2 linked regions of the Sinorhizobium fredii genome follow. The protein of the gene in region 2 interacts with the protein of the main gene of each other region in a pairwise test. Links are inferred from orthologs where the notes say so. Each region holds a gene or a part of one and is shown on either strand. Other genes may lie near its edges.

Region 1 (3,502 bases), 880 kb from region 2 along the record:
ATCGCGAAGGGGCGTCAACTCGCAGCGCATATGCACGAATTGCGCTCCATCGGCAGGGGCCGACGGACGCTCGAGGCGGATATCGACCGCCGAGCATTCGCCGTCCTGGCGCAGAGCATCGACCGCCTTCAGGAAGCTGATGCGGTCGGATACGTGGATCTGCTCGATGAAGCCGCGTCCGTGCGGATCGCGCATCGACTTCAAATAGTCGGCGGCATCGCGGCCGTGAACGGACAGCACCTGCCCACGCGGATCGTGAACGGTGACGAGACCGGCAAAGAGATCGTAGGCGGCAGCGAGATCGGGCAGGTCGGTCACGCCGGGCGGCTGCGCCGCCGGCACTAGGCGGCGCGCTGCGAGACTTGCGGCGGCGGCCAGCAAAGAGGCCGACGCCCAGAGCGCCGTCCCCGCCGGCAGGGCCACGGAAATGGGCAGGACCGTCGACAGGGCGAGCGGCACGATCGGCAGCACCGCCAGCGAAACGGCAGCCATGGCGCGCAGTCGTTTGAAATCATGGCGTCCTGCAACGGGCCCATCCGGACGGCGCGGCAACCATGCTGCGGCGGCTTCATCCACACGGGATGCCCATTTGCCAGCCATGTTACGCAATACACTCACGCCTTGCCCTGCCACCATTATTGTTTTTGCGAGGCGGGCGCAGCCCTCCTGCCGGCGTAAACCGAGCCACCTCGTAGTGGTTCGAATCTCGCATTCCCGACTTAATGAAAGAATAAGCGCGGTCCCTCCGCGGGCTGGCGAAACGGGCGAAAATTCCCATTTCGAAGCAAATCCGGCGGGCTTCGTCTCTTGTGGTTAACGGGGCGTAAGCAGCGGATTTTGGTGGATTTTCTGCTTTCCATTAACGATTTGGGCAGCGCCCGCCGGCGGCGGTGTCGAGCCGCTCGGGCGTGGCGGCGGCAGGGCTGCCACGATCCTTAACGCCGATCGTTAAAATGCCGGATAGTCGCCCTCCGGCAATGCCACAATCGGCCAGTTCGCTAAGATTTGAAGCAAATCCCCGCATTTCTGGAAAAGCAGTCTTGTGATTCCCGCTCTAGCGTTGCTCACGTCAAATGGCCCGAGGCGCAACAATTCGGCCACTGGGCAAAGCGTAACTAAAGGCGTAGGCAGTAGAGGGCTGAAGATCCATCCGGCGAAAACCGGGGCGGCGGCCTGACAGAGGATGGCAGACCATGTGGTTTCTCGTAAAGGCGGCGTTCTGGTTCTCGCTCGTGCTCGTGCTGCTGCCCTTCCTTGATCCGTCGAGCGGCGCCAAGCTGGAAAACGGACCGAAGGTGGAGATCGGCGACACCTTCTCCGCCGCCAATGAGGCCTTCCAGTACATCAGTGCGATCTGCATCCAGAAGCCGGACGTCTGCACGAAAGGTGCCGAAACCTTTGTCGCTCTCGGCCATCGCGCCCGTGAGGGTGCGCGCATCGCCTATGAATTCCTCGACAGCCAGTTCGCGGAGGCCGAGGCGCCCGACGCCAAGGTCATGACCGGCACTGTGGCGCCTGCCGAAAGCCTCTTGGCCGTGGAGCCGGCGAACGAAGCCATGCCGGTTTTCAAGCGCACGCCCGTCCCGGAAAAGCGCCTCGACCCCAAGGCGACGTCTGCCAAGTAAAGTCGGTCCCAAGGAACGAAATCGTCCCGGAAGCCATAGGGCTGTTCTCTTTGCAGCCCGTATCCCCTATATGAATGGGTGTACGGGACCCCGCCCTTGGGCACGGGACGGAAGCAGAGCGCAGGCGAGCGGCAGTCGATCGCAAGGCGCCACATTCGGATCAGCCATGGTTTCACTTGACCAGATCATCGACGACTTCGCCTTTCTCGACGAGTGGGAAGATCGCTACCGCTATGTCATCGAATTGGGCAAGAGCCTGCCGGAGATGCCGGAAGCCTGGAGGACCAGCGAGAACAAGGTTCAGGGCTGTGCCAGTCAGGTGTGGCTGGTAACGCATACGTCCGGCGATCCCGATGATCCGGTCCTGACCTTCGAGGGCGAGTCGGACGCGCACATCGTCCGCGGCCTGGTGGCAATCGCGCTTGCGATCTTTTCGGGCAAGCGCGCCTCGGAGATCGCCAGAACCGATGCTCTCGATATCTTCGGCAAGATCGGCCTTATCGAGCACCTCTCGTCGCAGCGTGCCAACGGTCTGCGGTCGATGATCCGGAGAATCAAGGGCGAGGCCGAGACGCGCCTGCCCGCGTAAGACCGCTCTGCAGCGGCGACCCGTCGGTCGGAGAGAGGCGGCGGCACCAAAAAGCCGGACTGAGACAGCCCGGCTTCCACCAAACACCAGATATTCTGCTGCCGTTCAGGCATCGGACTTCCGTACCTGAGACTTGCCCGGACGGTTGCCGGGCGAACCCGCTTATTTGCCGCGGCGCTTGCGACGCTGACCCAGCCCCATCTCCTTGGCAAGACGCGATCGGGCTTCCGCATAAGCCGGCGCCACCATCGGATAATCCGCAGGCAAATCCCACTTCTCGCGATACTCTTCCGGAGAGAGATTGTGGTGGGTCATCAAATGGCGCTTCAGCGACTTGAACGTGCCGCCGCATTCGAGGCAGGTGATCTGGTCATCCTGCACGGACTTGCGCACGGAGACCGCCGGCTTCGGCTTCTCGACCGGCACGATGACCGGCGCGGGAGCGGTCGTATTGTTGAGCGCCGAATGAACGTCGGCTATCAGCGTCGGCAGCTCGGCAACCGGAACGACGTGGTTGCTCACATAGGCGGCAACGATTTCCGCCGTCAGTTCAACCAGGAGTTCGTTGCTCGCACCGAGCGTATTTTCACTCATTTTTTTCTCCTATGGGAATCCAGCAACAAGTCCTGAAACGGTGTTTCAGGAGGGAGGAAATGCCAAAATGCCGCCGAACAGCGCTTTCCGCCTTGGAACTGAGCGATAACCGCGCAACGGGGGCATCGCCCCGCCGCAACATTAAGGCTCGATTCGCGACAGCGAAATCCGTTACCAAGGTGCCGCACCGTTTGGCACCTCAAAGCAACGGATAAGAATCACAACTCAAGCTGGAATTCCAGTTCAAAGTATTGATCACAACGACACTTTGCGGATACTGGCTTAACACTGATCCGCAAAATGTCAAAACATAATTTTTGGCAAAGAGCAGCATATCTATTTCAGGTCACTAAAACTGTCCGGAGTGGCGGAATTGTCCCGAAATAGAGAGTCAGATATGACGCCATCAATGCCGCCGTGGCTCTTCCTTTTGTGGGAGCTGATCTATAACCGATTGTTTCGTCATCCTGTAACCCGCCTGATGAGCGGCTTTCGCCAGCAAATGGGCCGAGATCGGCGCCGTCAGCACCAGGAATACGAAACCGGCAAGCGCGCGAACGAAAATGGCGGGATCGAGCGAGTGCAACCCGGAGGCGACGAGCAGCAGGCCGGAACCGACGGTACCCGCTTTGGAAGCTGCGTGCATGCGCGTGTAGAGATCCGGGAAGCGCAGGAGGCCAAGCGCCGCGAGCAG
Region 2 (4,154 bases):
GACTCGGGCCTCGACATCGACGCGCTGAAGATCGTCGCCGACGGCGTCAACGCACTACGTTCGCCGGATCGCGCCGTTGTCGTCATCACCCACTACCAGCGCCTGCTCGACTACATCGTCCCGGATACGGTCCACGTTCTCTACAAGGGGCAGGTCGTCAAGTCGGGCGACAAGACGCTGGCGCATGAGCTCGAAGCCAACGGCTATTCCGACATCATCGAGGCGGCAGCCTGACGCCTGTTGAAGGAGTGTTCGAATGAATATGCAACAGGCCATCAATATGACGGCAGCCGAAACGGCGCTCGTTGACGCCTATACCGCCCAGATCGGCGATCTGCCAGGTGACGGAGCGGTGCTGTCGCTGCGCGACACGCTGGTTCACGAGCTGAAGACGGCCGGTCTCCCGACGCGGCGCGTCGAGTCCTGGCATTATACGGACCTGAGGACCCTGCTGCGCGCAGTGCCCTCCGCCGATCCGTCCGCCTTTGCCGATCGGGTCGAGCCGATTGTCGCTGGCGCGACCGTGCTTTCGGTGCGCAATGGCGAGGCCGATCTCAAGAGCCTTCCCGAAGGCGTAACGGCACGCTCCTATACGGAGAGCCTGATCGACGGCTCGGCTGCCGCCGGGCTTGCGGTCCTCGGCTCCGACGACGCCATCGGCCGCATCAATGGCGGCCTGGTCCGCGGCGGTCTGGAGATCGCCGTTGCGGCAGGTGCCGAGCTGGAAACGCCGCTGGAGATCCAGGTCGCGCAAAGCCATGGCCAGGCCCACACCCGTTTCCCGGTGTCTTTCGGCGCCGGATCCAAGGCAACCGTGCTCGAGCGGCATCTGTCGACCAACGGGGATGCGAGCTTCGTCTCCTCGGTGAGCGACGTGACGCTTGGCGAAGGCGCCGACGTCATCTGGATCATCCTGCAGCAGCAGGGCCCGGCCGACACCCATCTCGGACAGATCCGTTTCGACCTCGCGAAGGACGCGAAGCTGCACGTGTTCGTCATCAATGCCGGCGGCAAGCTGGTGCGCCAGGAACTGCACGGTAGGGCGAGCGGCGAGGGATCCGACTTGACCCTGCGCGGCATCAACCTGCTGGGCGGCGAGAGCCACACGGACGTGACCTTCACGCTGAGCCACGACGTACCGCACACGACCTCGAGCGAGATCATCCGCAACGTTGTCTTCGATCGTGCCAAGGGCGTGTTCCAGGGCAAGATCCTGGTCGCCCAGGACGCCCAGAAGACCGACGCGAAGATGTCGTGCAATACCTTGCTCTTGTCGGACGACGCGGACTTCTCGGCGAAGCCCGAGCTCGAAATCTTCGCCGACGACGTTCAGTGCGGTCACGGTGCGACGGTCATCGATATCGATCATACGCAGCTCTTCTACCTGCTCTCTCGCGGTATTCCGGAGAACAAGGCCCGCGCCATGCTCGTCAACGCCTTCGTTGCCGAGATCGTCGAGGAACTGGAAGATGACGAGGCACTGGTCGAGGCACTAGAAGGCGTGATCTCGGACTGGCTCGAAAAACACGCCTGATTGGACAGGACCATGGAACATACTGTGCCGGTGCCGGCCTATGACGTAGAGGCCGTAAGAAATGATTTCCCGATCCTTTCGCGGACGGTCTATGGCAAGCCGCTTGTTTATCTCGACAACGGTGCATCGGCGCAGAAGCCGCAACTCGTCATCGACGCGGTTGCCCATGCCTACGCCAATGAATACGCCAACGTACACCGCGGTCTGCATTTCCTCTCGAATGCCGCGACGGACGCCTATGAGGGCGCGCGTGAAAAGGTGCGCCGCTTCCTGAACGCACCGTCCGTCGACAATATCGTCTTCACCAAGTCGTCGACGGAGGCGATCAATACGGTCGCCTATGGCTACGGGATGCCGCATCTCGGCGAGGGCGACGAGATCGTCGTCTCGATCATGGAGCACCACTCCAACATCGTACCATGGCACTTCATCCGTGAGCGGCAGGGGGCCAAGCTCGTCTGGGCGCCGGTCGATGATGATGGCGCATTCCATATAGAGGATTTCGTCAACTGCCTGACCGAGCGGACGAAGCTCATTGCCATCACGCATATGTCGAATGCGCTGGGCACGGTCGTTCCTGTCAAGGAAATCTGCCGTATCGCTCGCGAGCGCGGCATTCCGGTTCTTGTCGATGGCAGCCAGGGCGCGGTGCACATGCCGGTTGACGTGCAGGACATCGACTGCGACTGGTATGTGATGACCGGCCACAAGCTCTACGGCCCGTCCGGTGTCGGCGTGCTTTACGGCAAGGCCGAACGGCTCAAGGAGATGCGGCCCTTCATGGGCGGCGGCGAGATGATCGAGGAAGTGACGGAGGACCGCGTCACCTATAACGATCCGCCGCACCGGTTCGAAGCCGGCACGCCGCCGATCGTCCAGGCGATCGGGCTGGGCTACGCGCTGGACTACATGGAAAAGGTCGGCCGCGCGGCAATCAGGGCGCATGAGGCGGACCTTACCGCCTATGCCCGCGAGCGCCTGTCCTCGGTGAATTCGCTGCGCGTCTTCGGCGATGCGCCGGGCAAGGGCAGCATCTTCGCCTTCGAGATCGCCGGCATTCATGCCCATGACGTCTCGATGGTGATCGACCGGGCCGGCATCGCCGTTAGGGCGGGCACCCATTGTGCGCAGCCGCTCTTGAAACGTTTCGGCGTCACCTCCACATGCCGTGCGTCCTTCGGCCTCTACAATACGCGGGCCGAGGTCGACGCTCTGGCGGAAGCGCTGGAACATGCGCGCAAGTTCTTTGCCTAAGGAGGCAGACATGAGTCTCGGGGAAGCGCAGGGAAAGGTCGATGTCCGCGAAGGCATCGTACATTCGGCCATTCCAGCCGAGGAATTGGCGCGCCTCAGCGACGACATCATCGCCGCGCTGAAGACGGTCTATGACCCGGAAATCCCGGCCGATATCTTCGAACTCGGTCTTATCTACAAGATCGACATCGAGGACGACCGGATGGTGAAGATCGACATGACGCTCACGGCTCCGGGCTGCCCCGTCGCCGGCGAGATGCCGGGCTGGGTCGAGAACGCGGTCGGCGCCGTAGAGGGTGTTTCCGGCGTTGAGGTGACCATGACCTTCGATCCGCCATGGACGCCGGACCGCATGTCGGAAGAGGCGCAGGTGGCGCTCGGCTGGTATTAGAGCGGGATGAGGAGAAGTGTTCGCGGTTTTCCACTCGCATCCCGCTGCATGATTCACGCCCGAACTCCCATATTGATCCGTTAACATACGGGCACTACATTTGATTCTGGAAAGCACCGGGCCTTTAACCCGGTGATGTGAAGGAGATGGAGCCTATGGGCTTTGCCGTAATGAGCCTGACCGATGCCGCCGCCGGCCGCGTCCGGTCGATCGTCGAGAATGCCGGCGGCGACGCCAAGGGCATCCGCGTGAGCATCAAGAAAGGCGGCTGCGCCGGCATGGAATATGCCGTGGACCTCGTCACCGAGGCGAATGCCAGGGATGATCTCATCGAACATCAAGGTGCCAAGGTCTGGGTCGCGCCGGAGGCGGTGCTCTACCTGCTCGGCACGCAAATGGACTTCGAGGTGACCGCCCTGCGCTCCGGCTTCACTTTCAGGAACCCAAACCAGACGTCCGCCTGCGGCTGCGGCGAATCGGTCGAGCTGAAGCCGGCGGATTTGGCCGCGCTTGCTGCAGAAGGCAACCCGGTGGTGCGTGCCAACTGACGCATCTCGCACACGGCTGCAGATAAAAGCAAAAGGCCCGGTTTTCGCCGGGCCTTTTGCTTTGTCCCTTGTGTCAGTTCACTCCGCCGCTTCCGCGTAGGCCTCGATCGGCGGGCAGGTGCAGATGAGGTTGCGGTCGCCATAGACATTGTCGACGCGGTTCACCGGCGACCAATACTTGTCGACGCGGAAGGCGCCGGGCGGGAAGCAGGCCTGTTCACGCGTATAGGGCCGGTCCCAGTCGCCGACGAGGTCTTCAACAGTGTGCGGCGCGTTCTTCAGCGGATTGTTGACCTTGTCCATCCGGCCTTCCTCAATGGCGCGGGCTTCCTCGCGGATCGCCAGCATCGCATCGCAGAAGCGGTCGAGCTCCGCCTTGGTCTCCGATTCCGTCGGCTCGATCATCAATGTACCGGCCACCGGCCAG

The links. Proteins that work in one complex are often made in the same cells at the same time.
Region 1: the proteins of NXT3_RS09750 (region 2) and NXT3_RS05205 interact in binary tests that used the Escherichia coli proteins (3 or more experiments, as listed by UniProt). The link is inferred for Sinorhizobium fredii from one-to-one orthologs.

The regions. Positions count from the first base shown.
Region 1 is NZ_CP024307.1:1,077,078-1,080,579, reverse strand. Bases 611-3,502 are described here. They hold NXT3_RS05205 (SufE family protein), read left to right. Parts: upstream 611-1,791; coding sequence 1,792-2,214; downstream 2,215-3,502. Other genes in these bases: mnhG (monovalent cation/H(+) antiporter subunit G), read right to left, coding at 3,215-3,502; mucR (exopolysaccharide biosynthesis transcriptional regulator MucR), read right to left, coding at 2,377-2,808; NXT3_RS05210 (DUF5330 domain-containing protein), read left to right, coding at 1,194-1,625. In the rest of the region: NXT3_RS05215 (sensor histidine kinase), read right to left, coding at 1-600. UniProt on the Escherichia coli protein: Participates in cysteine desulfuration mediated by SufS. Cysteine desulfuration mobilizes sulfur from L-cysteine to yield L-alanine and constitutes an essential step in sulfur metabolism for biosynthesis of a variety of sulfur-containing biomolecules.
Region 2 is NZ_CP024307.1:1,956,504-1,960,657, forward strand. Bases 735-3,667 are described here. They hold NXT3_RS09750 (cysteine desulfurase), read left to right. Parts: upstream 735-1,546; coding sequence 1,547-2,788; downstream 2,789-3,667. Other genes in these bases: sufD (Fe-S cluster assembly protein SufD), read left to right, coding at 735-1,534; NXT3_RS09755 (SUF system Fe-S cluster assembly protein), read left to right, coding at 2,799-3,179; sufA (Fe-S cluster assembly scaffold SufA), read left to right, coding at 3,335-3,667. Also shown: Fe-S cluster assembly ATPase SufC, read left to right, coding at 1-234; more of sufD, read left to right, coding at 257-734; more of sufA, read left to right, coding at 3,668-3,727; gcvP (aminomethyl-transferring glycine dehydrogenase), read right to left, coding at 3,806-4,154. UniProt on the Escherichia coli protein: Cysteine desulfurases mobilize the sulfur from L-cysteine to yield L-alanine, an essential step in sulfur metabolism for biosynthesis of a variety of sulfur-containing biomolecules.